DNA from 3 places in the Priestia sp. VA7 genome. Region 3 is predicted to be linked to each of the others. Evidence: riboswitches for the same ligand, from Rfam matches in the RefSeq annotation. Region 3 holds a riboswitch; each other region holds the start of a gene.
The links. A riboswitch is a leader RNA that binds a small molecule or an ion and turns the genes downstream of it on or off. The one in region 3 is predicted to bind S-adenosylmethionine.

Region 1: it holds a riboswitch for S-adenosylmethionine, as region 3 does, so the genes downstream of both, metK (methionine adenosyltransferase) here and AC0C45_RS04800 (hypothetical protein) in region 3, are expected to answer to the same signal.
Region 2: it holds a riboswitch for S-adenosylmethionine, as region 3 does, so the genes downstream of both, AC0C45_RS10570 (trans-sulfuration enzyme family protein) here and AC0C45_RS04800 (hypothetical protein) in region 3, are expected to answer to the same signal.

Annotation. Positions count from the first base shown of each region.
Region 1 covers NZ_JBVQPN010000001.1:37,903-47,914, reverse strand. Annotated here, with positions in the region: gene mnmL (tRNA modification radical SAM protein MnmL/YtqA) at 1-802, shown strand, start outside; gene mnmM (tRNA 5-(aminomethyl)-2-thiouridylate-methyltransferase MnmM) at 799-1,368, shown strand; gene AC0C45_RS00330 (tetraprenyl-beta-curcumene synthase family protein) at 1,381-2,439, opposite strand; gene AC0C45_RS00325 (alpha/beta fold hydrolase) at 2,471-3,247, opposite strand; gene AC0C45_RS00320 (gamma carbonic anhydrase) at 3,355-3,882, shown strand; gene AC0C45_RS00315 (phosphatase PAP2 family protein) at 4,074-4,598, shown strand; gene AC0C45_RS00310 (glycosyltransferase family 4 protein) at 4,617-5,762, shown strand; gene metK (methionine adenosyltransferase) at 5,794-6,996, opposite strand; SAM riboswitch class I at 7,129-7,246, opposite strand; gene pckA (phosphoenolpyruvate carboxykinase (ATP)) at 7,621-9,210, shown strand; gene AC0C45_RS00295 (DUF2584 domain-containing protein) at 9,245-9,487, opposite strand; gene AC0C45_RS00290 (alpha/beta hydrolase family protein) at 9,542-10,012, opposite strand, start outside.
Region 2 covers NZ_JBVQPN010000002.1:792,354-802,365, forward strand. Annotated here, with positions in the region: gene AC0C45_RS10540 (hypothetical protein) at 1-101, opposite strand, end outside; gene AC0C45_RS10545 (hypothetical protein) at 235-681, shown strand; partial or broken gene AC0C45_RS10550 (hypothetical protein) at 701-748, opposite strand; gene AC0C45_RS10555 (CotH kinase family protein) at 919-2,004, shown strand; gene AC0C45_RS10560 (spore coat protein) at 2,135-3,253, shown strand; gene AC0C45_RS10565 (hypothetical protein) at 3,318-3,980, shown strand; SAM riboswitch class I at 4,147-4,264, shown strand; gene AC0C45_RS10570 (trans-sulfuration enzyme family protein) at 4,336-5,481, shown strand; gene AC0C45_RS10575 (trans-sulfuration enzyme family protein) at 5,465-6,646, shown strand; gene AC0C45_RS10580 (hypothetical protein) at 6,780-7,070, shown strand; gene AC0C45_RS10585 (hypothetical protein) at 6,971-7,237, opposite strand; gene AC0C45_RS10590 (SIMPL domain-containing protein) at 7,300-7,959, opposite strand; gene putP (sodium/proline symporter PutP) at 8,188-9,666, opposite strand; gene AC0C45_RS10600 (YhcN/YlaJ family sporulation lipoprotein) at 9,959-10,012, opposite strand, start outside.
Region 3 covers NZ_JBVQPN010000001.1:913,088-923,099, forward strand. Annotated here, with positions in the region: partial or broken gene AC0C45_RS04755 (VOC family protein) at 1-747, shown strand, start outside; gene AC0C45_RS04760 (protoporphyrinogen oxidase) at 1,222-2,607, opposite strand; gene AC0C45_RS04765 (metallophosphoesterase) at 2,829-4,154, shown strand; gene AC0C45_RS04770 (GtrA family protein) at 4,314-4,736, shown strand; gene AC0C45_RS04775 (DUF6044 family protein) at 4,774-6,459, shown strand; gene AC0C45_RS04780 (glycosyltransferase family 2 protein) at 6,472-7,461, shown strand; gene AC0C45_RS04785 (hypothetical protein) at 7,569-8,009, shown strand; gene AC0C45_RS04790 (GNAT family N-acetyltransferase) at 8,091-8,543, shown strand; gene AC0C45_RS04795 (hypothetical protein) at 8,550-8,846, opposite strand; SAM riboswitch class I at 8,968-9,069, shown strand; gene AC0C45_RS04800 (hypothetical protein) at 9,133-9,477, shown strand; gene AC0C45_RS04805 (DUF1540 domain-containing protein) at 9,578-9,736, shown strand.

The DNA.
Region 1 (10,012 bases), 880 kb from region 3:
TACGTTTTGCAGTGCTGCTGGCTCAGGGGATTTTGCTGGAAACAGAGCGGATGACCTCGTGACACAATTTAATGAAATCAGTGAAAAAATGCATCATAAATGGAAAGACGGAAAATACGTTGCTTATTTTCAAGCATTTACTAATACTCATGCTCCTGTCGAGGAGCTTCGTGAAAAATATGAAGCCGTCTTAAAGCTTCCCGGAGTTGTTGGGCTTTCTATCGCCACGCGCCCTGACTGTCTCCCCGACGATGTGGTGGAATACTTGGCTGAATTAAATGAACGAACTTATCTATGGGTAGAACTTGGACTCCAAACTGTTCATGAACGAACTTCACTGCTTATTAACCGGGCACATGATCATCAATGCTATGTAGATGGGGTAGCAAAGCTTCGAAAACACGGTATTCGCGTATGTTCTCACATCATTAATGGTTTGCCTTTAGAAACACCTGATATGATGATGGAAACCGTACGTGAAGTAGCAAAATTAGACGTTCAAGGAATTAAGATTCATCTGCTTCATTTACTAAAAGGAACTCCTATGGTCAAACAGTATGAAAAGGGCCTTGTTGAATTTCTTTCATTTGAAGAATACGTAAAGCTTGTATGCGATCAGCTCGAAGTAATCCCTCCTGAGATGATTGTTCATCGTATTACAGGCGATGGACCGATAGACCTCATGGTTGGACCGATGTGGAGCGTAAATAAGTGGAGCGTATTAAATGCCATTGATCAAGAGCTCCAACGTCGTCAAAGCTATCAAGGAAAATATTACGAAAAAGAGTTGATGGAAAGATGAAAATAGAACGTATCCTGCCTTTTGCCCGCACATTGCTGACTAATGCTGTGGCCCAAGGAGATGTCGCGATTGATGCCACAGCAGGAAATGGACATGATACATTGTTCTTAGCTAACTTAGTCGGAGATACAGGTCATGTATATGGATTTGATATTCAACCTCAAGCCATTCAAGCAACTCAACAGCGATTGACAGAACACCATCTAGAAAACAGAGTAACACTTATCCAAGAAAGCCACAGCAATATAAACATGCTTCCTCGTTCTATCAAAAGACGAGTCACGGGCGCTGTCTTTAATTTAGGTTATTTACCAGGTGGAGATAAAGACATTGTCACCACTTCTGAAACAACAATCTCTGCAATTGAGCAGTTACTTGATTTGCTAGCACCTGAAGGAGTGATTGTGCTCGTTATTTATCATGGACACGAACAAGGGAAACAAGAAAGAGACGATTTACTAACGTATGTCCAAAATCTTGACCAAAAAGACGTTCACGTTTTACAATATCGTTTCATGAATCAGCAAAACAACCCTCCCTTCATCATTGCTATTGAAAAAAGATAAGCCGCATATGGCTTATCTTTTTAACATTCGGTACAAGCGTCCGTTGATATAGAAAAAGTAGCTGAGGGCTCCCCCCGCTTTTATTAACCTACGTGCATTCACATGAACATGTTTTTGTGCCCGCACTTTTTGATCCGACAAATAAACGCCCAAGAGTCCTTTATAGATAAAGCAGTGAAAGTGATAATCCGGCAGTTTTTTAGCATATTCGTCTGCTTTTACGACAAAATGCAAAAAGCGATCCATCATTTGCTGATAATGAGGATAATAAAAACAAAAGTTCAAATCTCCTCCTGCTTTATCTTCTTCTTGGTCAATTAAATAATCGAGTAAAATATGTAAGCCTTGAATATAAGGAAAATATCCTGCTTTTATTTTCTGCGTCATTTCTTCCGTCATCTCTTCTTGAAAGCTATAAGCAACTAAACAAAAAATTCCTAACGTTGAACCAGAGCACGCTGAAAATTCATACCACTCCATTTCAGGAACACTGTGCCGGTGAGCATCGAACCAATTCTCTAATCGTGGAACTCTTTCCTTGATTTCAACATGCTTATGTATTTGCAAATCACAATAATAATTAGCTAGTTCTAATAAATGTGAAGAGACTATATGGTAATTACAAGCTTTTCGCAAGGACTGCTGACAAGTCTGGACAAGTCCGGCTAAGTATCCTCCGTCGTCTTTATCCGCTCGAAAACGATAGTAATCCCCAAGAGGTGCATGAGGAGTCAACGCATCTGGCATCGATTCATGTAAGGCGGCAAAATCTTTAGGGTCTAGCGAATTGCTGCGGTCACATAAGTTATCTAAGTAATCGCTGATTGTTTGGTAGGCAACAATAAATTTCACGCATTCAATCATGTTTTCTTTCGCTAAAATCGATAGGATACCGCCTCCTTCACAATGAAAAGTTTTTGTATCGATACTTGCCAATGCTTGAGTACGCAATTCTTTATTAGGAATCTCTTTTGCTCGTTCGCGCCAATGATTAAGCTCATGATGAACGACAGGAAACACTTCTCGATAAATTTTTCTCATTAATGAAATAGGATGAGACGGAATCTTCATTTATTTTCACCTCAATTTCTTACCGCATTTATTAAATGTGAAGATCGACAAAACTTTTCGCATATGTAAAAACGTATTCTCTTTCAGGCTCATTAAAGATTTCGTGATACAGCTGAGACCATTCTTTGTAGATTTTTTCACTTAGCTCTATTTCATCAAACCACTGCCTAACAATCAGCTTTTCAATAATTTTATCTTCTCCTGCCTGCATCACAAGAAGCGGGACATCAGGCAAACGATCGATATCTTTAAAAGCTAAGTTGACAGCTTGGATCAATTCCCGGTACCATCTTACAGAAACTTTTGTAACATACAGTGAGTCATTTTCATCTTCATCTCGAACTTCTTGGTTTCTTGTTGCTTTTTCAACAGTGAGACCTAAATCGAAAAGTTTGTTCGGCATGACTTTATTTAACCCTTTAGATAGCATATCTAAATAAGCCGGTACTTGCTCTTTTAATCCTAGACAAGGAGAGGAAAGAATCGCACCCCATATAGGAAGGTTTTTTGTCTGGAGCGTACGAATAACCGCCAGTCCTCCCATACTGTGGCCTAACAGGAAAATAGGCAAATCATATTTTTGCGCTTCACGTACCCATTCTTCCACTTCATACACATATTCATCAAAGGATAGGATATGTCCTCTTCTTCTTGTTGTTAAGCCTTGGCCAGGAAGGTCTCCCATAATTACGTGCATTCCAACCGAACGCCACATCTCAATCAGCCAGCGATAGCGTCCGTGATGCTCCGCTGCTCCATGGACCATGACAATAACGCCTTTTGGATTTACTGCTTCCCATTTATGCATTTGAGTTACTCCTTCTTCCTTTTTTTGTTTACCTGCTTAAAAAACCTTTGTACACTTACATTAGAAGATTTACTACTTTTTTTCAACTAATAAAGGGAGATGATTTGATGATTTATCCGTATAAAGAAAAAATGCCTACCATTGCACCCAGCTGCTTCATCGCAGACTATGTCACGATTACTGGAGATGTCACCATTGGTGAAGAAAGCAGCATTTGGTTTAACACTGTTATTAGAGGAGATGTTTCACCTACGATTATTGGTAAACGAGTAAATATACAAGATCAATCAACACTCCATCAAAGCCCAGATGCTCCTTTGCTTATTGAGGATGATGTAACAGTAGGACATCAAGTTATTTTACATAGCTCCATCATCCGCAAACGCGCGCTCATTGGCATGGGTTCTATTATTTTAGACGGGGCGGAAATTGGTGAAGGTGCTTTTATCGGTGCTGGAAGCTTAGTGCCTCCCGGTAAAAAAATACCCCCTAATACTCTCACACTCGGCCGACCTGCTAAAGTGATCCGCACTCTGACAGAAGAGGATTTAAAAGATATGCAGCGCATTCGTACAGAATATGTAGAAAAAGGGCAGTATTATAAATCTATTAAGAAATCTGATTCTTCATTATAAAGGAAACGTTCCCTCAGAAAGCCATACTGAGGGAATTTTTTTATTATCTCCACAAACTCTCCAATCATGCTCTATTCTCTCCACAATTGTAAAGAAATTTCCATATTAATTTACATCGCTTTAGTACTGCCTACACAATTAAAGATTAAACTGAGTAATAAAGACGTATTTATTGAAAAGGGAGCGACTCTATGAAAGCCAAGTTAATTCAGTATGTATATGATGCCGAATGTCGATTATTCAAAAGCGTAAACCAACATTTTGATCGAAAGCACTTAAATAGATTTTTACGTTTACTAACTCACGCTGGCGGAGCCACGTTTACCATTGTGATAGCGTGCTTGCTGCTATTTCTGCATCCTTCATCTGTCGCTTACGCTTGTGCGTTTTCTCTAGCCGTTAGTCATATTCCTGTCGCCATTGCTAAAAAACTATATCCGAGAAAACGACCTTATATTCAATTAAAATATACAAAAGTATTAGAAAATCCATTAAAAGATCATTCATTTCCATCTGGGCATACAACAGCTATTTTTTCGTTGGTTACCCCTCTTATGATTGTTTATCCAGCCTTCACTACCGTTCTTTTGCCTCTTGCAGTAACGGTAGGAATTTCAAGAATTTATCTCGGTCTGCACTATCCGACGGATGTCATGGTAGGCCTGATACTGGGCATCTTTTCAGGTGCTGTGTCACTGAACATATTTTTAACTTAATTGATAGGAGGAGTACTAATGAGAATTGCTTTATTTACGGATACATTTGCTCCAGAAGTTAACGGAGCTGCTAAAACACTTTATCAGTTTACCCAGTATGTCAAATCAAAGCAAATTCCCATCCAGGTATTTGCTCCTGAATTTGCTCATGATCAGTCATTTTCAACGTATGTTCACCGTTCGCCCAGCATGCCGTTTTTCCTTTATCCAAACAGCCGCTTTTCATTGCCAAACGTTCTAAAAATTAAAAAGCAGCTGCAGGAATTCAATCCTTCTATTATTCATTTGGCCACTCCTTTTACAATGGGGCTTTGCGGCTCCTATTACGGGAAAAGATTAGGTGTTCCTCTTGTCGGCTCTTATCATACCAATTTTGATGATTATTTATCTCACTATGAACTTGAAAAAATGCGTGTACCACTGCAAAAATATATGAAATGGTTTTATAAACCTGTACAAAAAATATTCGCTCCCTCTGAAGTGACCAAACAGCAGCTAGAAGAACAAGGGTTTCACAACGTATCTATTTGGTCGCGAGGAGTAAATCATAAATTATTTCATCCCCACTATGACCGCTTCGATATTCGTATTAAATATAATATTAAAAAGCCCTACATTTTAACATATGTAGGAAGATTAGCTAAAGAAAAGAACGCTGATTTTTTAATAAAAATTGCACGATCTCTACCTGATCATATCCGCCATCAAATTCACTGGGTTATTGTGGGAGACGGCCCTTTAAAAGAACAAATGCAACAGCAAGCATCTGAGCATATGACATTTACAGGCTTCCTTGAAGGTAAGCAACTTGCTCATATCTATTCATCATCTGATTTGTTTGTTTTTCCTTCAGAAACAGAAACCTTCGGAAATGTTGTACTGGAGTCTCTTGCTTCTGGAACTCCTGTAGTGGCAGCAAATGCAGGAGGAGTTAAACAGATGGTTCAGCACGGGCGAAACGGCTACCTTTGCAAACCTCACTCCTTAGAAGAATTCAGTTCGGCTATTACAGGTTTACTCGATGATTTGCACCAGCGGCTTCACTTTGGCCATGCAGCGAGACACTATGCTCTTACTCAATCATGGGACGCCATTTTTCAGCATTTGCTTTCAGAATATGAAGGCGTCGTAGAAAAATCTGCTGCAGGTATTCAATGGGCATAAAAAAATCTCCGTTTTCACGGAGATTTTTTTATTATTTAGCTAAAGCTTGAGTTTTTAATGCTTCCGCTTTGTCTGTGAACTCCCAAGGAAGCTCCACATCCGTACGACCAAAGTGGCCGTAAGCTGCTGTTTGCTTATAAATTGGGCGACGTAAATCAAGCATTTTAATGATGCCTGCTGGACGTAGGTCAAAGTTTTTGCGTACTACGTCTACTAGTACTTCTTCAGAAACTTTTCCTGTACCGAATGTATCAATTGAAATAGATACTGGTTGTGCAACACCAATCGCATATGCTAGTTGTACTTCACATTTATCAGCAAGATCAGCTGCTACAATGTTTTTCGCAACATAACGAGCTGCATAAGCTGCTGAACGGTCTACTTTTGTTGCGTCCTTACCAGAGAATGCACCGCCGCCATGACGAGCATATCCGCCGTAAGTATCAACGATAATTTTACGACCAGTTAAACCAGCATCTCCTTGAGGACCGCCGATTACGAAACGGCCTGTTGGGTTAATGAAATACTTTGTATTTTCATCAATTAACTCGTTTGGAACAACTGGATTAATAACATATTCTTTTAAGTTACGTTGAATTTGCTCTAACGTTACTTCTGGATGATGCTGAGTTGAAATAACAATTGTATCGATGCGAACAGGTTTGTTGTTTTCATCATATTCAACTGTTACTTGTGTTTTACCATCCGGGCGAAGGTAAGGAAGAATTTCTTCTTTACGTACTTCTGTTAGACGGCGAGCAAGTTTATGAGCTAATGAAATTGGAAGAGGCATTAATTCTTTTGTTTCGTTACATGCATAACCAAACATTAAGCCTTGGTCTCCAGCTCCGATTGCTTCGATTTCTTCATCTGACATTTGACCTTCACGTGCTTCTAACGCTTGGTCTACACCAGCAGCGATATCAGCTGACTGCTCGTCGATAGATGTTAATACTGCACAAGTTTCAGCATCAAATCCGTATTTTGCACGAGTATAGCCAATTCCTTTAATTGTTTCGCGAACTGTTTTAGGAATATCCACGTAAGTAGAAGTTGTAATTTCACCACTTACTAAAACTAAACCAGTTGTTACGCTTGTTTCACAAGCAACACGAGCATTTGGATCCTTTGCTAGGATAGCATCAAGAATTGAGTCAGAAATTTGGTCACAAATTTTATCGGGATGTCCCTCTGTAACAGATTCTGACGTGAACAGACGACGTTGTGTTGACATCAGTTTTCCTCCTTATAAATACGATACATTGTGATACGGTACTCATTCCCTTATTTTCATTACACGCTAAAAAATATAAAAAAACCTTTCCTTGTATCGAGGAAAGGTATCAAATTCTACATAAGCCTTTCACTCTTATCGATCAAGGTTGTGCCCTTGCATCAGGTTAGCACCTTATCGTCTACACAAAAAAATGACGATGGTTGCTGGGTTTCATAGGGCCTGTCCCTCCACCAGCTCGGGATAAGAGAGTATCCGTTCAAGGACATATAATACATGAAAAAGCGCTTCACTGTCAACAACATTCAAATGGAAATCATCTCTTTATGTTTGAATCTGTTTTAATGTAACATACTCAAATTCCGAAATAGTACACCTTATTAAGAATCATCACTAAGTTTAGTTAATAAGACAGATCAAAATGAGGCTTTCACTTAAAATAGCTTCACTTTTTTCTCTCCTAGCACATATACAGGTGTCCAAAATAGGTATAATGTACATTTTTTTATAATACACAAACATTTTTAGTTAAATAGTATAGAATAATTAAATAAATGTGTTATACTAATTATAAATTTCAAACATTAATGAATAAATAATAGCTAAAAAAGGAAGGTAGTGCACATGAGTACTGTTGATATGTCTATCGAATTAAATGGTTTGCTTCAATTAAAAACAACAAAACACCAATTATCTGTTCCACAACTTGTTGAAAAAATTCTAGCTCGACGCGAAGGAACGTTGACTTCTACAGGTGCTGTGTCAGTCGAAACCGGAAAATATACAGGTCGCTCTCCTTTAGATAAATTTATTGTAAGCGATGCTGTGTCTTCAAAAACGGTTGAATGGGGACCTGTCAATCAGCCAATTTCTGCTCAGCGATTCGATGCGCTATACAAAAAAGTCTTAAACCACTTAAAGAAGCAGGATGAACTTTTTGTTTTTAATGGATATGCTGGAGCTGATAAAAAGTATCAGTTACCAATTCAAGTAGTTAATGAATTTGCATGGCACAACCTATTCGCTCAGCAGTTATTCATTCGCCCTTCAGCCGAACAAAAAACAAATGATGATGTGAAGCCGTTTACAATTGTAGCAGCTCCAACGTTCAAAGCTGATCCTGAAACAGACGGGACGAATTCTGAAACCTTCATTATTCTTTCGTTAGAGCGACGCATTGTGCTAATTGGAGGAACTGAATACGCTGGTGAAATGAAAAAATCTATTTTCTCAGTGATGAACTTCTTGCTTCCTCAAAACAATATTCTATCCATGCACTGTTCTGCCAACGTAGGAGAAGAAGGTGACGTTGCATTATTCTTTGGTTTATCTGGAACGGGTAAAACAACGCTTTCTGCTGATGCAAACCGTCGTTTAATCGGAGATGATGAGCACGGTTGGTCAAGCTCTGGTGTATTTAATATTGAAGGAGGATGCTACGCGAAGTGCATTCAGCTTTCCGAAGAAAAAGAACCGCAAATTTTCAATGCAATTCGCTTCGGCGCCGTACTGGAAAATGTAGTGTTAAATCAAAATACGAAAGTAGCAGATTACAATGATAATAGTTTAACAGAGAATACTCGTGCCGCTTATTCAATTGACTCTATTGATAATACGGTATTGCCAAGCGTTGCTGGGCACCCTACAGCTATTGTCTTTTTAACTGCTGATGCTTTCGGCGTCTTGCCTCCAATCAGCAAGCTTACAAAAGAACAAGCGATGTACCATTTTCTGAGCGGATACACTAGTAAGTTAGCTGGAACAGAGCGCGGCGTAACATCGCCACAGGCTACTTTCTCTACATGCTTTGGTGAGCCTTTCTTACCTCTTGCTCCAACAACTTATGCAGAAATGCTAGGAAAGAAAATCGATGAACATAATGTAAATGTCTACCTTGTAAATACTGGATGGACCGGTGGTGAATACGGCATCGGCGAACGAATGAAGTTAAGTTACACTCGAGCTATGGTTCAAGCAGCCCTTGAAGGAGAACTAGCTAATACCGAAACAGTAACAGACGCTATTTTTGGTTTATCGATTCCAACTCATGTTCCGGGAGTTCCTGATGAAGTGCTTCAGCCTTCTAAAGCCTGGAACGATGCAACAGCTTATAATCAAAAAGCAACTGAGCTTGCTGCTAAATTCAAAGCTAATTTCAAGCGTTTTAATGATGTGGCATCTGATATTTCAACATTAGGCGGACCTAGGGTCTAATAAAAAACCGATCGTCTTAGAGACGATCGGTTTTTTAGTTAGTCGAATGTAATTTTGTCAGTTCATATGTGACAATGGTTTTTTCCTGCTCCATTTCTACCTTACGCACAACAGCAGTTCCAATACATTCTCCAGTTTTCGTTTTGTGAATGTTTAATGGAATATCTAACGGATACAAGCGATATCCTTTTTTCTCAATTTGAAAAATGTTATCCGTTACACGTTTTTCATTGCCTTTTGTTACAATCATTGTATTTAATTCTAGCGGCATCCCCATTTTTTCTCACTCCTCACTGTTATTCTACTTGTTTTCTCTATCGTAGCATATCTTTTATTGCGCTTTCATCCACTTCGTTAACTTCTTCACCGTTTCTCGGTTTTCTTTTGGTGGAAAAGCATGTGGAAAGTTTTCGAAGTACCAGCTGGTAACTTTTTTATTGGACTTCTTTAATTTAGATTCGAGCTGATAGGAATGATCAATCGATACGTTTTTATCTTCTAAACCATGAATAAGCAAGACCGGCGGCTTGACGAGATGAGCACGATGCAAAGGTGTCCTCCATTCATATCTTTCAGGATATTTAGAAGGAGTTCCTCCAATCACTCGCTTCATCATTCTTCTTAAATCTTCTCTTTCTTCATATGTCAGCACCATATCCGTGACGCCTCCCCATAACACAAGAGAGCGGCTGTCGTTTTTTTCAATGGCTGTGAGTAAAGCCATCACTCCCCCTCTTGAAAACCCAAAAATATGAATGCGGTCACGGTGGACGTTAGGGAGCTGTTTCAATAAATCGTAAGC
Region 2 (10,012 bases), on a different contig from region 3:
AATACTTCATTGTAAGTTAATCCAGACTGAGCATTTAAACGTTTGACTTCTTCGACATCTGTTGTTGATGAAGTTGAAATTTGATGCTTGCTTTTTTTCATAAAACCTCTCCTTCTCTATGTAAAATGAATAACATCCCATCTTAGTATATTTCCAAATGTGCCCTACTATAAGTGGAAAAAAACGCCGAAGACACTCATGGTTCTTCGGCTTTTTTTTGCAATAAGAGGATGAGTGTTTAGGGAAATTAAGAACGACGAGAGCGGCGAGTTCCACGAGAAGAACGGCGTGAACGACGAGAAGAACGGCGGGTACTGCGGGAAGAACGGCGTGAACGACGAGAAGAACGGCGGGTACTGCGGGAAGAACGGCGTGAACGACGAGAAGAGCGGCGGGTACTGCGGGAAGAGCAGCGTGAACGACGAGAAGAGCGGCGGGTACTGCGGGAAGAGCGGCGTGAACGACGAGAAGAGCGGCGGGTACTGCGGGAAGAGCGGCAAGTTCCACGAGAAGAACGGCGTGAACGACGAGAAGAGCGGCGGGTACTGCGGGAAGAGCGGCGAGTTCCACGAGAAGAGCGGCGAGTACTGCGAGAAGAACGACGAGAAGAACCACGAGAAGAACCACGAGAAGAACGGCGACGTCTTGTCAGAGGGCCGGCAGTCGGCTCTTGAAACATAAAAGATTTTAATTCTGTACACTCCAGGGCCTCTGCAGCCTCTTTAATTTTTTGAGCTGTAATATGCAATTAAAAAACCTCCTATATATTGGACTAGGTATTGTCTTAATAGGATACGTTGCAGTATTGATTTTTGATATAGGGCAAAAGTGGAATTTAAATAAATAGTTGATAGGATGAGGTATCACGGCGAATTTGAGGTTCATATAATTTATTAATTGAAGAAAGGTGGTCAAGTAATGAAACAAAAAGAAATTCCTCAATACGCTTTGTTTGTAAATGTAAAAGATTTAAAAGAAATGCACAGAGACATTTGGTCAGAAGAAGTCGTTCAGGCAACGATGAAATTTAACAAAAAGCGTTACGATATTGATTTGCTGCTAAGAGGCTCACATATTCGTAAGATGAAGAAAAAGTCATATTATATTGAATTTTATTCCCCAAAAATCTTTCAGTATTCTAAAGAAATACATTTGAACGCTGAATACAAAGATCCATCCCTTATGCGCAACAAATTGTCCCTCGATTTTTTCTCCTCCTTAGACGTTTTATCTCCTCACTCTCAGTTTGTTACCCTCACGATTAATGGGAAAAACGAAGGAGTATATCTTCAGCTTGAATCGGTAGATGAACTATTTTTAAAAAAAAGAAATTTAGCGGATGGATCCATATTTTATGCAGTGGACGGAGATGCTAATTTTTCTTTAATGAGTGATTTGGATAAAAAGCCGAAAACATCCTTATTATCAGGTTATGAAGATAAAGTAGTGAAACAAGGAGATAAGGAAAAATTAGAACAGTTTATATTTAATGTTAACACATGGACAAATACAGAATTCGAACAGAATATTGAGAAGTATCTAAACGTCGACCGGTACTTATCTTGGTTAGTTGGTATTATTTGTATGCAAAATTATGACGGTTTTGTTCATAATTATGCTCTCTATCGAAACCATGACAGTGGACGTTTTGAACTGATTCCATGGGATTATGATGCGACTTGGGGAAGGGATGTAAATGGAAAAGTAATGGAAGGAGATTATGTCCGTGCACAAGGATTCAACACGCTTACAGCTCGTTTGTTGGCAGTAGATGGAATTAAAAAGCGTTATATTAAAAAGATGAACAATGTTCTAAATAATCAATTTACAGTGGAATATATGAAGCCCATTGTCTATCAAATGCACGAAGAGCTTAAACCTTATATTTTGAAAGATCCTTATGTAAAAAATAATATAGAACAATTTTATGAGGAGCCGGCATTTATTTTATCTTTTATAAAAGACCGAACAGCATATATTAAAAATAATCTTCTCACTTTTTAGATACCATAGAATGATAGGCAAAAGTGGAATTTGTTAATAATAGGCGAATGTACGAAATCAATAGCTGTACATGATACGTATATATACAGTATGAATGACCAATATGGATGACTAACAAGGAGGAAAAAGAATGGAAAACTATTATTATTATTATGGGCAAAATCAAGGTCAAAATTCAAATCCAAACCGGAAACGCAGCCACAGCAAAAATGCAAATCGGCCTGATAAAGGCTATTCTTCGCAGTTTAAACCTTTAAAAGGAAGAATGGTGACTGTTTATCGAGGAGGTCCTGAATCAAAAACAGGTTATTTACTTGATGTTCAGTCTGATTATTTAATATTAGCAGTAGAAAGCGATAACAATAATAACAACGATGAAAACAATAATGAAGGAAATAGCAACCAAAACAACCAAAACAACCAAAATAACCAAAATAATCAACAAGAATATACTGTTGTATATTATCATTTATCCCATGTTAAGAGTATTACGGAAGATGCTATGTCAAATTCAGCACAGACGTTTACCGGGTTTGATAATGAGGGTACTTTAGAGTTGTATAGAGGCAAGACATTTGCCAGTACTTTATCATTACTGAAAAGTAAATATGTTCAAATAAATCAGGGTGGTCCTGAGAAAAAAGCAGGTCAGCTACTTGACGTATTAGGTTCGTCAGAGTCTGCTTACCTTGTGTTACTGTCGGAAGATGATGGTGTTGTCTATATCAATGTTGAACATGTGAAAAGTATAAGTGAATATCAAAATGATAATAACAATAATAACAATAATAACAATCAAATGAATAATCAATTTGCTACAAATCAGGAACCAACTTATATGAAATCAAAAACCTTTAATAATTTATTTACTCATCTATCACACAAATGGGTATCAATCAATGGCGGCGGTCCAGAGGCTGTAGAAGGTGTATTGGTGCAAAGCCGGAATGGTACTTTTACCCTTGTTCAGGACAATCAAGTATTACGCTTACAACCAAGACATGTTAAAACCATTTGTGTAGGAGCAAAGGGATCTTTTAAACAAAATAATAATCAAGATGATGAGCAGAAAGAGGAAAATACAAATACTGAAGACGGAGGATCAGCAGAAGGCACTCCAGAAGGTCGTACAGGAAGAAGCCGCCGCACAGGTTCATATTCGTCAAGAAAAAGCCGCCGCACAGATTCACACTCATCAGCGTCAAGAGAGCAAGTCATCCAAACAAAAAATTATCGCTGGAAAGCATAATGAATAAGAACAAAAAAGGTGCTTATAAAGCACCTTTTCTGTCATATAGGAAAGGGGGAGGAGAATGAGTATCAATCGCTATATTAATAAAATTGTAGAAGTAGATATTTCAGGAAATACTAAGTTTGTTGGCAGACTTGTTGACCTAGGATTAGATGTCATGATTTTGTATAATGGACATGATTATTTGTATATTCCTCTTTTACACATGCATCGTTTGCGGGAAGTATCAGAAGAAGACTATACGGTTTTACGTGAAATAGAAGAGAACTTAATAGAAGAAAGTCAGCGGATTTCTTATCGTAATATTTTACAGCAGGCAAAAGGGAAATTTATTGAAATTTATGTAACAGGAGGAAAATCATTGCATGGCTATATTACAAGCGTGCTGAATGATTATCTTGTGTTTTATTCTCCAGTGTATAAAAATGTCTTTGTTTCTCTGCATCATTTGAAATGGCTTACCCCTTACAGTAATGAGTTAACCCCTTATTCTTTAAGTGACAAAGAGCTCCCAGTAAGACCTGCCTCTGCACCTTTTGTCAGAAACTTTGAAGAGCAGCTTAAAAAATATGAAAATCAACTGGTCGTATTAGATTTAGGGGATCAATCAGAAAAAATTGGCGTACTTAAAGAAGTTTCTAATAATATTGTTGAACTAATTACGGCAAATGGAGAAAGTATGTATTGGAAGTTAGCTCACGTAAAATCTGTACACTTGCCTTAGAAAAAGAGACCTCGCTTTCGTCTCTTTTTTTATGTGCTTATCAGGACAAGTATATTGAATAAACAAATGAGACGATTTAAATTTTTTAGAAAATTATGTTGACAATACAGAAAATCTCTATTAAAGTTATTAACAACAAACGTTAATCACCAACAATTATATAGAACTCTTATCCAGAGTGGCGGAGGGACTGGCCCTGCGATGCCCGGCAACCATCAAATGAAACATTCATTTGAACGGTGCTAATTCCTGTGGAACATCAGTATTGTTCTAACAGATGAGAGAAATCGTGTATAAACGAACACTCTTCCATCTGTGAAGAGTGTTTTTTATTTTGAGTTAAGGAGAGAAATAGATGGAAATTGAAACTTTATTAGTTCGTTCAGGAGTAGGCCGTGACCCTTCAACAGGTTCTATTACAACACCCATTTACCAAGCATCAACATTTGCTCATCCTGCTTTAGGGCAAAGTACAGGATTTGACTATGCACGTACGGCAAATCCTACTCGTACAGCATTGGAAGAAGCAATTGCTGCTTTGGAAAAGGGAGAAGTAGGAGTAGCATTCGCTTCAGGAATGGCGGGTGTAATGGCAGTTTTAGCACTATTTAAAAACGGAGATCATTTAATTGTATCAGAGGATTTATACGGAGGAACGTACCGAGTACTAAATGAAATTTTTTCAGAGCAAGGAATTACTGTTTCGTACGTCAACACAGCCCATCTCGAACAAGTAAAAGATGCGCTTCGTCCCAATACGAAAGCTTTATTTATTGAAACACCTACGAATCCAATGATGCACGTGACTGATTTGCCAGAAGCAATTGCGTTAGCTAAACAGCATGATTTGCTTACTATCGTTGACAATACCTTCATGTCCCCTTATTATCAGCGTCCTTTAGAGCTTGGAGCAGATATTGTGATACATAGTGCAAGCAAATACATTGGGGGTCATAATGATGTAGTTGCTGGTCTTGTAGTGGCTCGATGTAGTAGCTTAGGAGAGAAAATTCGTTTTTATCAAAATGCAGCTGGGGCAATCTTAGGTCCACAGGATAGCTGGCTGTTATTACGCGGTGTTAAAACGCTAGCGCTTCGTATGGAAAAGCATAATGAAAATGCACTGAAAATTGCAAATTGGCTTACTGCTCATGATCTCGTGGAAAAAGTGTATTACCCTGGTCTTGAAACACATCCAGGCTATGAAATCATGAAGAAACAAGCAACTGGATTTGGAGGCATGATTTCTTTTGCTGTCTCACACCCTGACATCGTTTCAGTACTTTTAGAAAATGTCAAAGTTATTACATTTGCAGAAAGCTTAGGGGGCGTGGAAAGTTTAATGACATTCCCAGCTCGTCAAACACATGCTGATATTCCGGAAGAAATTCGAAATCGTGTCGGAGTAACAAACTGTTTACTGCGATTATCAGTTGGAATTGAGCACGCAGATGATTTAATTAAAGATTTGAAGGAGGCATTTGATGCATACCAACAATAATAAATATAGATTTGGTACGAACTTAATTCATGCAAATACAGGAATTGACGGTCATTTTGGAGCGGTTAACGTACCTATTTATCAGGTATCTACATTTAACCAAGAAGATGAGACGAACAACGGCCGCTATGACTATTCTCGTTCAGGAAATCCAACTCGTGAGGCTTTAGAAAACACCATTGCTCAGCTAGAAAATGGATACGCTGGTTTTGCTTTTTCATCAGGTATGGCTGCTATCTCATCGGTGTTATCTATTTTTGAATCAGGGGATGAAATTTTAGTTTCACATGATACGTACGGCGGGACATATCGTGTATTAACACGGTTATTTTCAAAGTTTGGTATCAAAACAACTTTTGTTGATACAACGAAGGTTGAGAAAGTAGAAGAAGCTATCACAAAAGATACGAAGGCTATTTATATCGAAAGCCCTTCAAATCCATTTTTACAGGTAACGGATATTAAAGCAGTAGCAAGTTTGGCGAAGGAGCGCAACCTCCTTACAATTGTGGATAACACGTTTTTAACACCTTATCTACAGCAGCCGATTGACCTTGGCGTAAATATTGTGATTCATAGTGCTACAAAATATATCAGCGGTCACAGTGACGTCATTGGCGGTCTAGTTGTGGTAAGCGATGAAAAGCTAGCAGAAGAAGTAAAGTTTGTACAAAATGCTTTTGGTGCTATCTTAGGACCGCAGGATTGTTTTTTACTGCTTCGAGGAATTAAGACATTAAAAGTTCGTTTAGATCAGCAGTTAAAAACAGCGCTGCAGTTTGCAAAGTGGCTTGAAGAACAATCTCTAGTGAGCCGTGTATACTACCCGGGTTTAAAAAGTCATCCAGACCACAAACTGATTTCAGAACAAGCAAATGGATATGGAGCTATGATTTCTTTCCAAGTACAGGATGAAAAAGTAGCGCGACATATTTTACAAGGAGTCAAATTGGCTTCAATTGGCGTTAGTCTAGGTGCAGTTGAATCCATTCTAACGCATCCTGCAACAATGTCTCATGCGAGTATCCCAAAAGAAGTGCGTGAAGAAAAAGGAATTACTGATTCACTTCTTCGCCTTTCAGTAGGGTTAGAGGAATTCGAGGATTTGAAGCAAGACTTTAACGCTGTTTTTCAAAGCTTAGAAGAAAAGGCGTTAATTAAATAAAGAAAAGAGACTGGGACAAAAGTATTCTAGTTAAAGTTAAACAAGAACTATTAATCAAAATTACTGATTAATAGTTCTTGTTTTTTGTTGTCACGGTGAACGTAGGTTTCATCTATTTCGTTGCTTCTAGCGGTTGATTGGAGGGCAAGGCGAAGACTCCTGTGGGAAAAGCGGAAGGGGTGAGACCCCGCAGGAGCACAAGCGACGAGGAGGCTCATCGGCCGCCCGCGGAAAGCGAAGTCTTGCACGGAAATCAACCGCGGTGTCACAAGCCGTTCAGCTCCTTTATCCCATTTGTTCGTCTTTACACTGGATTGATATCCGTTATATACAGCTATCTAAAAGGTTTGTGTATAGGGACGTAAGCGCAACTTTTTCATCAGAGGAAAGACTGCTGTTTAGAATTCTTTTTATGCCAAGATGATATTTTACATACGGTGTTTGCCGGACGCGTGGATGAGTCATTTCATCTTTTAAATCCTTCATAATGGCTTCGTGAAGCTGATCTTCACTTGTCGTGGCTTGTTTAGAAGCGAACGAACGGTTCAACCATAGGGTTTGATAAGCTGCTAGTAAATGTTCAGAAGTCATTGTGCAAAGAGCTCCTTTAGATTAGTTTCTTCATTATAATAATCTATAGTTTACCATAAGTATTAATACGTGTACGTAACTTTTACAGAAGCAGATACAGTCAAGGACTGAGCTTGAATAGGGGGAGAGGCTGCTAATAACTTAGGCGAGGAGCCAGATGACTGATAGACGGGGCCTTCTTCGATTAAAATGGGGATTTGGTTAATAGGGAGCTGCAGCGTGTTGGCAATGGTAAAGGCCTTTTCCTTAGCGTTAAGCAAAGCTTTACTTATCGCTTCTTGTTCATATTTATCATCATTTGTAACGTGGAATTGAAGATCTTGCGCTACGTTGGCTCCGCTTGAAAAAGTAGCGTTATAGACATCGCCAGCTTGTTTTACATCTTGTACTCTTACTCTAAATAAGTGCTGTACTTCGTATCCTGTAAGAGTCGATTTTCCATCACTGTAATCATATTTAGGGTTTATGGTAAACGAAGCTGTTTCAATTTGCTGGTCATTGATTCCAAGTTTTTTTATCTCTTGCAGCAAAGTATTTGAAACAGCTGAATTTTCTTTTAAGGCTTCTTGAACGTCTCGGTTTTCCGTGCGGGTTCCAATCGTCATGGAAATTTCATTGGGAACTGCTGAAACACTTCCTTCCCCAATTACTTTAATTTCTCTATTTTGTGTATCTACGCGCAGTTGCTGTGTAGGTTCATAAGGGAAATAAGAATGTTGCATACCAAAAACCTCCTTTATTGATCTTTAGTATATATATGATAAGAAAAGGAGATTAAAAACAAAAAAAGATTGAGACATAACTAAATCAACCGCTAGAAGCACCTACATACATGAAACCTACATTCACCATACCAATAAAAAAATCCGAACGAATTTGATTCTTCATCAAGAATCAAATTCGTTCGGATCTTCCTTCAACTAACATACTTTTCTTCAGCTTCTTTTTGTTTATTTCGATTCTTTTATTAAGATTTCTTTCATTTCAATGAATTGATTTTGAACATCGTTTGACGGTTTCTTTGTTAGTAAACTTACAATAATAACAGCTAATAAGCTTAAAAAGAACCCAGGAATCATTTCGTAAAGGGCATCCTTCAATGGAGTATTTACCCAAATTAATACTGTAGCAGAACCTACAATCATCCCTGCAAGTGCTCCCCATCGAGTCATACGCTTCCAGTAAAGACTTAGTAAAATAGCAGGACCAAAAGCTGAACCAAATCCAGCCCAAGCATATCCAACCAGCCCTAAAATCGTATCACTAGGTTTTAAAGAAAGCAAAATGCCAATAATTGCAACACCTAAAACCGCAGCTCTTCCAACCGTCACAAGCTCTTTGTCAGAGGCCTTGCGTCGGAAAAATGTTTTATAAAAGTCTTCTGTAACAGAGCTTGCCGTTACAAGCAGCTGAGAAGAAATGGTACTCATAATTGCCGCTAGTAAAGCTGCATATAAGAATCCAGTAATTAACGGATTGAAGAGTATATCCGCAAATTTAATAAAAATAGTTTCAGGATCTGCTAGTTTCATACCTGTTTTTTCTACATATGCAATCCCAACAAGTCCTGTCAGCATAGCACCAATAATAGAAATAATCATCCAGCTCATTCCAATACGACGTGCGGGTTTTAACTCCTTAACAGAGGAGATAGCCATAAAGCGAACGATAATATGAGGCTGCCCGAAATAGCCAAGTCCCCAGGCTAAGAAAGATATAATACCTAAAACGGTCGTACCTTTAAAAATGTCAAGATATGCTGGATTAATGTCCTGTACAATATCTATTGTTGTGTTAACGCCTCCAACATTGGTGAAAGCTACAATAGGTACTAAAACTAAGGCAAGAAACATAATAACACCTTGAACAAAATCTGTTAAACTAACGGCTAAAAATCCGCCGAAAAGGGTGTAGGCAATAACAACAGATGCTGTTACAAATAAGCCAATTTGATAATTCACACCAAATGCCGATTCGAACAATCGTCCGCCTGATACCATACCAGCTGAAGTGTAAAGAGTGAAGAAAATAAAGATAACAATCGCTGATACTGTTCGAAGAATCTTGGCATGGTCGCCAAAGCGGTTTTCAAAAAAGTCTGGAATTGTAATGGAGTCATTCGCTACTTCCGTATAAGTGCGAAGACGCGGAGCGAGGATTAAATAATTTAAATAAGCACCAATAGATAAACCTACTGCAAGCCATAAACTTGAAAGACCTGTCACATACATGGATCCTGGAAGCCCCATTAACATCCATCCACTCATATCTGAAGCGCCAGCTGAAAGCGCAGTAACGGCCGGACCTAGTCCGCGTCCGCCTAGCATGTAACCCGATACGTCTTGAGTTGTTTTTGTGTAGGCATACCATCCTATTCCAAGCATTCCTACAAAATAAATGCCCAGTGAAATATAAACACCAATATCCACCAAATCTCCCCTTTATGCATTTTTTATGCACGAAACGAGCACTGCTCGCCATGCAAACATCTTATGGTTTCTAAAACTAACAAACTTTTCCCTTACTATCAACCCACAAAACCGTAAATTACCTAAGTCTAAAATCCCCTAAACCTTTATATTATAGATATGAAAACGTTTTCAAAATAAAGTAAAATAAAAATATTCAGAAATTTACAAGCGCATTTTTTATGCAATATTTTATGCAATAGGTAAAATGAAAAGAGCATTTTATAAAATGCTCTTTTGACATTCATGTATATTAGCGTGAGTTCGGGAATACGCGGCGAACAACTTCTGAAAACTCGTCAAACAG
Region 3 (10,012 bases):
TTTTAGGGAGAAAAGAGAACAAAGCTCTGTTAACAGCTGATGGACGCACCGCGCTGTTATCGATTGAACAGCCGGAAAACGTTACAGCAAAACAGCCTCGTACAACAGGCTTATATCATTTTGCTCTATTGTTGCCGACTCGTTCTGATTTAGGAAGTATACTGCAGCATTTGTTAAATAGCGGTTATCCGCTTCAAGGGGCGTCTGATCATCTAGTGAGCGAAGCGCTGTACTTGGCAGATCCAGATGGAAACGGCATAGAGATTTATCGAGATCGTCCGTCAAGTACATGGGAATGGAATGACAGTGAAGTAGTAATGGCTACAAAACCTTTAGATGCAGAAGCGATATTAGCTGAAGGAAACGGTAAACCATGGACAGGATTACCTTCAGCTACCTTAATGGGACATATTCATCTTCACGTTTCTGAATTAGAGCAAACGGAAAACTTTTATCGAAATGGATTAGGTTTTGAGGTTGTGAGCAATTACCATAATCAAGCATTGTTTATTTCAACTGGGCGCTATCATCATCACATCGGACTAAACGTTTGGAATGGAATTGGAGCGCCTAGTCCTCTTGAAAGCAGCGTTGGTTTAGGGGTCATTTACACTTGTTTTTCCAGCTGAAGAAGCAAGGGAGCAGGCAATAAATCAGCTTCGTGAAATCGGAGCAGCTGTGTCTAAAGAAAACCAAGATTTCATCACAAAAGATCCATCAGGCAATATAATTAGATTAGTCCTTTAACATAAAAGCTGCCGCAATTGGCAGCTTTTATTTATCGCAATGTTCGTCAAAATAGGAAAGAAATGTACACTTTTTTCTCAAATAGTAAGATGATAATGGCGAAAACGGTGTTATTTTCAGGGAAATAAACGAAGAGTCTTACGTTTAAAAAAGTTTGTAAACAAGCGGGCGTGGGAATAAAATACATATCAAGCATCATTTCTTATCGTTATTGAATCTTTATATAAAGTCTTTTCATATAAAACCTTGAAAGAAGGGAGCGGAAACCTGTGAGATATAAAGTGAAACATTGGCTTAGATTAACTTCAGACGAGCGCTATCTTGTATTGTTTGCTACTGCTGCTTTGCAAAAAGAAAAGCGATAAAAGAGTTGTTAATAGTAAGGAAAGTAGCTTTATATGCTAACGAAAAGGTAATAAAAGGCCTGAAAATAATATATTTATTTTCAGGCCTTTTATTGTTTTCAAACCTTTTTTAAGTCAACTGTTGAGAGATAGCTTCAGCCGTTTGTTTGCCGTTTGTTATACACGCTGCAATGCCTACTCCATAGTAAGAACAGCCGGCTAATGTAATAGCGGGGTGCTTGTCATGCAATTTTTGAGTCAAGCTGCGTACAAGTTCACCGTGTTTAAGGTGATAGGTAGGCATCAATTTATCCCAATTGGTTACGTCGCTTTCAATGGGCTGCTCTTTGATTCCTAAGCTGTTTTCAATGTCCTTTTGTGCCACTGCTAGCAGCTCTGCTTTTGACATCGTCCGCAGGGTGTCAAAGTGGTGACTCGTGCTTTTATAAAATAAGCGAACTAACAAATTCCCTCGCTTAGAGGTGTGAGCCCATTTTTTGCTCGTCCACGTGCAGGCATTGGCGATTAAGTGGCTTGATTGAGAGGCAATAAACCCGGTGCCTTCAGCGGGAAGGTATTCGTCTGGAACGTCATAGCCGATGTACATGCTAATGAGAGAAGAATCTTTTAACTGCTCAAAGTCTTCGTTTAATTCGGGATCGTTCAACAGTTGCTGAGCAGCCGTGTGCGGTGTAGCTAACACCACGTAATCCGCTGAATGGGCTTGCCCCGGCGTACTGATTTGGTAACGTTCACCGTTCCGTTTTATGCTGGTGGTTGGCGTATCTTTTAAAATCGTTACATCAGAAAGCTCTTCTTCTAAGCGGTGAATAATCGTTGATAAACCTTGTTTAAACGAAATGAATTTTTTATTTCCTGCCGTTTTAAATTTTTTTTCATTGGCTCCCATTCCCTTGATGATGCTGCCGTACGTGTTTTTATAGTCGAGCAGATACGGGAGAGTCGAAGAAATCGTAAGTTTGTCTAAATCGCCAGAGTAGACGCCCGATAAAATAGGTGCAATTTGCTTTTCTACTAGCTCTTCTCCTAAAAAATGTTTTAAAAAGAGTCCGATTGAGCTGTCTTTCGTAAACGTTGTATTTTTAGTAATTAAGTCTTTTAAAGCTGTAATTTTAGCTTTTGAAGAAATCAGCTCGCTCTTAAAAAGAGATTCCACGCTTGTTGGAATACCGAACATGGTATCTTCAGGAATTGGAAGCAGCTCATTAGCAGAGTAAATAAACGATTTGCCCGTTTTGTTATAGACTAAATCGTTTGTTAAGTACAGCTCTTCTAGCAGGGGCATAACGTTTTCTTTTCGAGCTACAATAGAATCCGCCCCTGTTTCCATAATAAATTCCCCAGCTTCACGGGTATTGATTTTCCCTCCTAAATGGGCATGTTTCTCTAGTAATAATAATTTAAGCGGGAGATTACGTTCTCGTTTTAGTTTCTGCAAATAGTACAGAGTGGTTAAGCCCGTAATTCCTCCTCCAATAACAGCGACCGTTTTCAAAATATTCACTCCTACATTTTCAACAATTAGTCTGTAATATACGAAAATCATACCACTATGACTAGGAAAAGTGTAATGAATTGATTGTGAACATAGTGTGTGCAAACACGAAAAGAAATATTGAAACTATACGATTAGATATTTTGAAATTACATAAAATAAAAGCTCACACACGTAGAGAAAATGACTGAGACGCAGCAGTGAAGAAAGGAGGAAGCATCATGCTCGGCGGTTTTATGGAAACGCTGAAAAAAGACTGGCTCGCTTTAGTATTAATAAGTGTTCTTATATGCGGTATTACCTTAAACGTACGAGCCGAAGAGAAGAGCGGACGAAGCGGATACATCGAACCAAAGCTAGTTTTTCCTGTGATCAGTGATGTTCATATTAAGGAAACAGGAACGCTTGATTTGCGTACTTTTCAACATGCATTAACGCAGTTAAATGAACAGGCACCGAAACAAGATGCATTTGTAGTAGTAGGAGATTTGGCTGATACCGGCGCGTTAAAAGAATACGACCGCTTTTTTTCTATTTATAATCAAAATAAACAGCCGCAGGCCGTATCTCTTTTTACGATTGGTAATCATGAATACAGGGACAGCGTAACCAATCAGCAAGCGCAGCAGCGTTTTTTATCTAAAACTAAAATGAAAGCTCTTTATTTTCATCAAGTGATAAAAGGATATCATTTTATCATGCTTGGAACAGAAAGCCGTCTGACGGCCGGTGATTATTCAGTCAAACAAATTAACTGGCTTGCTGAACAGTTGAAGATAGCAAAGCGAGACGATCCTAAAAAACCGATTTTTGTCTTTATTCATCAGCCTATTAACAATACACTGTACGGGAAAAACAGATGGGGGATAGAAGTGAATGAACAACTTCTTTATAATACGTTAAAACCTTATCCGCAAGTCATTACATTTTCTGGTCATACCCACCATCCGTTGGACGATCCTCGTACTATTTTTCAAAGAGATTTTACATCTCTTGCAACGTCTTCTGTTCGGTATATTTGGCCTGGTGCCGGATATTTACAAGGTGAACTTCCTCCTGGCTACCGAGATGTGAGTCAAGGTCTTCTTGTAGAGGTTTATAATCGAAAAGTAGTCGTTAAAAGGCGGGATTTTCACGCAAATAACTGGACAGGAGAAGCGTGGGAAATTAACATACCTGCAGATGCAAAAAAGTTTCACTACACGAATGAACGAGATTTAGTAAAACCGATTTTTCTGCCAAGCTCTACTATTTCTGTTATACAAGAAAAAGCTTCATCGAATCAGCTGTATATCCAGTTTACGCAAGCGGTGGATAATCTGATGGTTCATTCTTATCGCATTACCGTCAAAAATAAAGAAACTGGAGAAGTGGTCAAAACATATAATGCATTTTCTCAATACTACAGCGATCCCGTTCCGGATGTTCTAAGTCTTCCGTTATCAGGTTTACAGCCTCATACTGCGTATCAAATAGAAGTAGCGGCAGTGGATGCGTTTGACAATCAAAGCGACCAAAAATTAATCATTGAAGGCTCTACTAAATAGCTAAAAGAGTCCTAATTTTTATTGATTCTTTTAGCTTTTTTTCATCTGTTTTTAATGTTATTTTCATTAGATTTTTAAGTGGAGTTGCTACACTGAAACTGTATTTAAAGTCATAATATGTAATTTTCATGAAAGTATCAAAAATCAAAAGGAGTTTGTATGAAAGGATCTTTTGTACGTTTTTTAGTAGTGGGACTGGTCAATACAGCAGTAGGTCTTTCCATTATGTATGTGCTGCTTCATATTTTTCATCATTACTGGGCAGCAACGTTTATCGGAAACGCAACAGGAGCAGTCGTCAGCTACGTGTTAAATCGAATATTTACGTTTAAAAGCGGAGTTCATTTATCTACAAGCATACTGCGTTTTATTTTGGTTATCGGCGTTTGCTACGGCTTGTCTTACTATATTGGACTGCAGTTCTCCAGCTGGTTATTGCATCAACTTCCTGCTGCTATGCGTCCGTTCAAAAAAGATGTCGGTATATTAATTGGAACAGGTCTGTATACGCTTTTAAATTATACGGGTCAAAAATACTTTGTATTTAATACAAAAAAAGAAGCAGTCGTCGTACACGATTAGCTTCTAGCAATTACGAAATGGAAATAGGTGTTAACAGATGAAGAAAGAAACAGCTATGAATAAAGAAAAAACATTGCTTATTATCGCTTTCCTTTTGCTGCTTGCATATGTATCTCCTATGTTTTTGCTCGGGGAAAATTCACATATACGCGTGCACGATAATTTAGACTCAAATATTACGTGGTATAAAGTTCTGCATCGAAGCGGAGAGCTGTTTGGCTCCAGTCATGCCGTATTACCTCAAATTATTAACGGATTGCCGAGGAATACATTTGGAACAGAATTTAGCGGTATTCAGTGGCTGTATGGTTTATTCCCGACCATGCTTGCGTACAGTCTCAGCCAAACGATCACGCGCGTATTTGCTTTAATTGGAATGTACTTATTATTAAAAAAGCATTTTATTAAAAGTGAGGATGCTTATGCGATTCGAGTGCTTGTATCACTTGCTTTTGCACTTACTCCTTTTTGGCCTTCAGGCATGCTGAGTACATTAGGACAGCCGCTGGCGCTGTGGGCGTTTTTAACCATTCGAAACCGCGAAGGAACGTGGAAGGAATGGCTTACTCTTTTATTGCTTCCGTTTTACGCAAGTTTTGTGCTAGGGTTTTTCTTCTTTTTAACGGCGATGGGAACGCTGTGGCTAAGAGATGCAGTTAAAAAACGAGTGTGGAATATTCCTTTTTTAAGCAGTATTGCAGCGATGACCGCTGTCTTTCTGCTCATTGAATACCGCCTTGTTGATTCTCTTTTATTTCCGGAGGCCCCGACGAGTCGAAATGAATTTTTAAGCTCTACTCTAAGTTTCGGACATTCCGTTCGCCTTGCTTTTAAGAACTATACGCTTGGGCATACACATGTAATGACACTTCATACCTTTGTCATTTTGCCGCTTTCTTTTATTGTACTGTGGATTGTTGCTCGCAATCAGAAAGAAAAGCTTGAAAAAACGTTTTTGCAGTTATTTATTTTTAATCTCCTACTGTCGATGTGGTATGCATTTTGGTTTTATAAAGGATGGGAGCCGCTAAAAGAAAAATATCAGCTTTTTAATACGTTTAACTTTGCTAGATTTCATTTTTTACGCCCTCTCATTATTTATTTGATGTTTGCAGTTGGCAGCTATGTTTTATGGAAACGGGGCCAGGCGTGGAAAAAGTTTGTGTGGGTGTGTTTGGTTTTACAGCTGCTTGTGTTATTTATAGCGAACCCTGAGCTTTATTATCGCTACAATCACGAGCCGTCAGTCAAAGAATTTTATGCTGTCCACCAATTCGATGAAATCAGCAGATATATAGGGAAACCTAAATCATCTTATCGGGTAGCAAGCATTGGGCTTCATCCATCCATTGCTCAGTATAACGGCTTTTATACGCTAGATACGTATAACAACTTCTATCCGTTAACGTATAAACATGAGTTTCGCAAAATCATTGCCAAAGAGCTTGATAAAAATAAAAAGTTAGAAAGTTACTATGATCATTGGGGCAACCGCTGCTATGTGTTTGTTAGCGAGCTAGGGAAAAAATATGATTACCGAAAAGACTCAACGAAAAAAATCCGTCATTTGCAGCTTAATATCAGCCAATTTAAAAAAATGGGCGGTCGCTATATCTTTTCAGCTGTGCCAATCGAAAATGCTGAAAGTGACGGTTTGCACTTTTTAAAAGCGTTTAACGATAAACAGTCCGCTTGGAAAGTGTATGTATATGAAGCAAAGTAAGGGGGCAATAGCATGAACAGACCTATTTTAACGATTGTTGTTCCATGTTACAACGAAGAAGAAGTATTCACAGAAACATCTTTTCAATTAACTACTGTAGTAAAAGAACTGATAAATGAACGTCTTGTATCAAGTGAAAGTACCATTTTATTTGTAGACGATGGAAGCAAAGACAGAACGTGGTCGCTTATTGAAAAAGAAAGCTGCAGCAATTTGTTTGTAAAAGGGTTAAAGCTAGCGCGGAATGTAGGACATCAAAATGCTTTGCTCGCAGGACTAGAAGCAGCCCATAAGCAATCCGACTGCGTCATTTCCATTGACGCAGATTTGCAAGATGATATCAGCGTTATTCGTACTTTTATAGAGAAATATTGGCTCGGGTATGAAGTCGTATATGGTGTTCGAGACAGCAGAGAAACCGATACATTTTTTAAACGAACCACGGCAGTAGGGTTTTACCGTGTTATGAATAAGCTAGGAATTCAGCTCGTTCAAAATCACGCCGATTTTCGTCTCATGAGCAAACGTGCTCTTGGTGAACTTATGAAATATAAAGAAGGCAACGTCTTTTTGCGAGGCCTTGTACCATTAGTAGGATTTCGCTCCACGGAAGTCACATATGACCGCAAAGAACGGATAGCGGGCGAATCAAAATATCCGTTAAAGAAAATGCTTGCTTTTGCATTTGATGGAATTACATCTTTTAGCGTAGCGCCAATACGCCTATTAACGCTGCTTGGAGGAGCTTCTTTTCTTTTTAGTATTGCGTTTGGTATTTACGCGCTGATTCAAAAATATTTAGATCATACGCAAATTGGCTGGACGTCTCTTATTTTATCAATTTGGCTTGTAGGCGGCCTGCAGCTGATGGGAATGGGTCTTGTCGGAGAATACATTGGCAAGATTTTTAACGAAGTGAAACAGCGTCCTAAATATGCGATTGAAAGAGATTTATATACAAAACACTCATTAGACACACAAAAAGATTTGCTTATGCATTAATAAGAAGCTTCTCCTAAATGGAGAGGCTTTTTTTGTTAAAGCGTTTATCATAATTTTTAAGTGAACAGGAAATGCTACTACTAAAATTTCTAAGGAGATCAAAATCTATGAAAAGACTATTTTATACAGTCAGCACTTTTTGTTTTGTGTGGCTTGCTTTTGCAGCCATTCATGTCAACGCTCTTTCGATTGAGAAGCTTCCGATGAAGAAATCATCTGAACAATGGTCGGTTGAACTGACAAAAGCGAGCATGACGGGAGATAATCAGCTAAAGTGGAAAAATAATGTCTATCATACATATGGATTAACCGTTGAAAACATTGGAAAAGACGTAGAGCGCGTGCAGGTCCAAGCTTTTCGGCACGAAGGAAAAAATAAGGCGAAATACAGCTTGTTTTCTCCTATTGAAAGGTCTAACTTAAGCAAAAGCGGTCAGCGCTTTCGCTATGCGAATTTTGCTGTTCCTGGAAAAGCGGCAGGTTTAGACATTATGATTAACTGGACGGACGAACGAGGCAATCATCAAGAACATTTTGAATTTAAATAAAAGTCTTCGCTTAGGCGAAGACTTTTTTTGCAGGAATTTATCCTCGCATGTGGAAAACGAACACGAAAGGAGAGATCTATAATGATTGCAAAAGCTACTGAAGAAGAATTACAGGAAATTCGGACGAAATCTGCTGATGCGCTGTTTGAAGGAACAATGAAGCAGTTTCATCCGTCAGCTGAACGCGTAAATGAACTAATTGGTAGTGCCTTTGAAAAAGGCTGTTATTATTTAGTTTTAAGACAAGAAAATAAACTCGCAGGCTGGGTTCTTATCGGCCCATCTACCGACTTCTTTTCAAAAGAAGAAATTGGCTTTATCTACGAATTATATGTTGTACCCGAATACCGCGGGCAAGGTTTGGCCAAGCCGTTAATGCAAAAAGCAATTGATGAATTGTCTATCAAAGGATACCGTGAAATCAGACTCAGCGTTCATGCTGGGAATTTTGCACAGCATGTGTATCGTGAACTTGGATTTGTAGATAAACAAATATCAATGAGCTTCCAAGTGGTGAAACGTCCGTACCGTTAGTGAATGTCAGCGAGTCCATAAAACATAAGATATTATACATGCGATGAGGTTCGGTAATGAAAGTAAAAGTAAATAAGTAGCCCAAACAGCGCCTTTATCTAGTACTTCAACGGCTCCTCCACCTGTATTGTCTGAGGAGGGGGGATCTTCAAGCGCGTTCATAATTAAAGCCGCCGCTGCTAAAATAACCCCTCCGATGCTTCCGGTTGTTTTGACAATTGCAATATGGAAAGTAGATGAAAAGGCAATGCTGAGAAGCAGCAGCAAGCTTCCCAAAAAAGCAGATAACATATATCGTTTCATGTGCTCACCATCCTTTATGAAAGCATACCATATTTTACTTCTTTTTTCTTTTTATTGAAAATCTATTGACGTAACCTATAAAACATATTAGAATGGTCAGAAATAATTTAAAAACGAAATATTCTTATCTAGAGAGGTGGAGGGACTGGCCCTTTGAAGCCTCAGCAACCACAATTATTGAATGGTGCTAATTCCAGCATAGCCTAGCTCTGACAGATAAGAAGAGGAAACTTTTTCTATGATGAAATCCTCTTCTTAGGAAGAAACATTTCGTATAGAAAAGGTGATGACATTGAATAATACACAAACGGCTTTATGCATTGACGATTATTTAGATCTATACTTATTAGCAAAAGAAATAAACGACGAAACGTGGCAGCAAGAAATTTTAGCCGTGCTAAAAACGCAGCAAAATCGTTCATTTGAAGAAAAACAATCCGCCCTAGTTCAAGAGATATGGGAAGATTTTAAACAGTTAAATGAAGATATTTCTTTTACGTATCGCTTAATTCAAGAAGAGCCAACTAACGAACAATTTCAGGCTAAATTAAGGCACTTGAGAGAACGGCGGATCACGCTGAGCCGTGAGTTATATTTAGCTAAAAAACAGTATGTTGAACACACGCAATAAAAAGATCCGCTTGAGAACCAAGCGGTTTTTTTACGTGAAAATGTTAGAATCGTTATATTTCGGGTAGTAAATAGATAAGACAAGCAAAGGAGGGATAACAGTGGCCCAAGGTGTATTATGTGAAGTGAATGAGTGCATGTATTGGAAATCCGGAAATAAATGCAGTGCAGAGTCCATTTACGTTGTGAGTCCTGAAAGTAGTCACCATGTTTCTGAAACGGAAGAACCTGGCTGTAAAACTTTTGAACCCGCGAGATAAATGCTAGTTTTTATAAAAAAGCATAAAATGAACGATGCGCTGACGGAGTTGAGTCGGCGTTTTTCTATTTTTTTAAAATACTATTACTTAGGTGCAATACTAAATACATATTAAAAAAGCAGTGTCTATGTCTAATTGTGCGTTTAAACAAAATGATAAGATAATTTTTTTGTTTTTCGACAAAAGAAAAGTGAGAGAAAGGTGATAGAATACAAATATACAGCCTAGCTGTCTTTTAGCACAAACTTATATGAAAGCGCTAACAAAAGGCTGTGT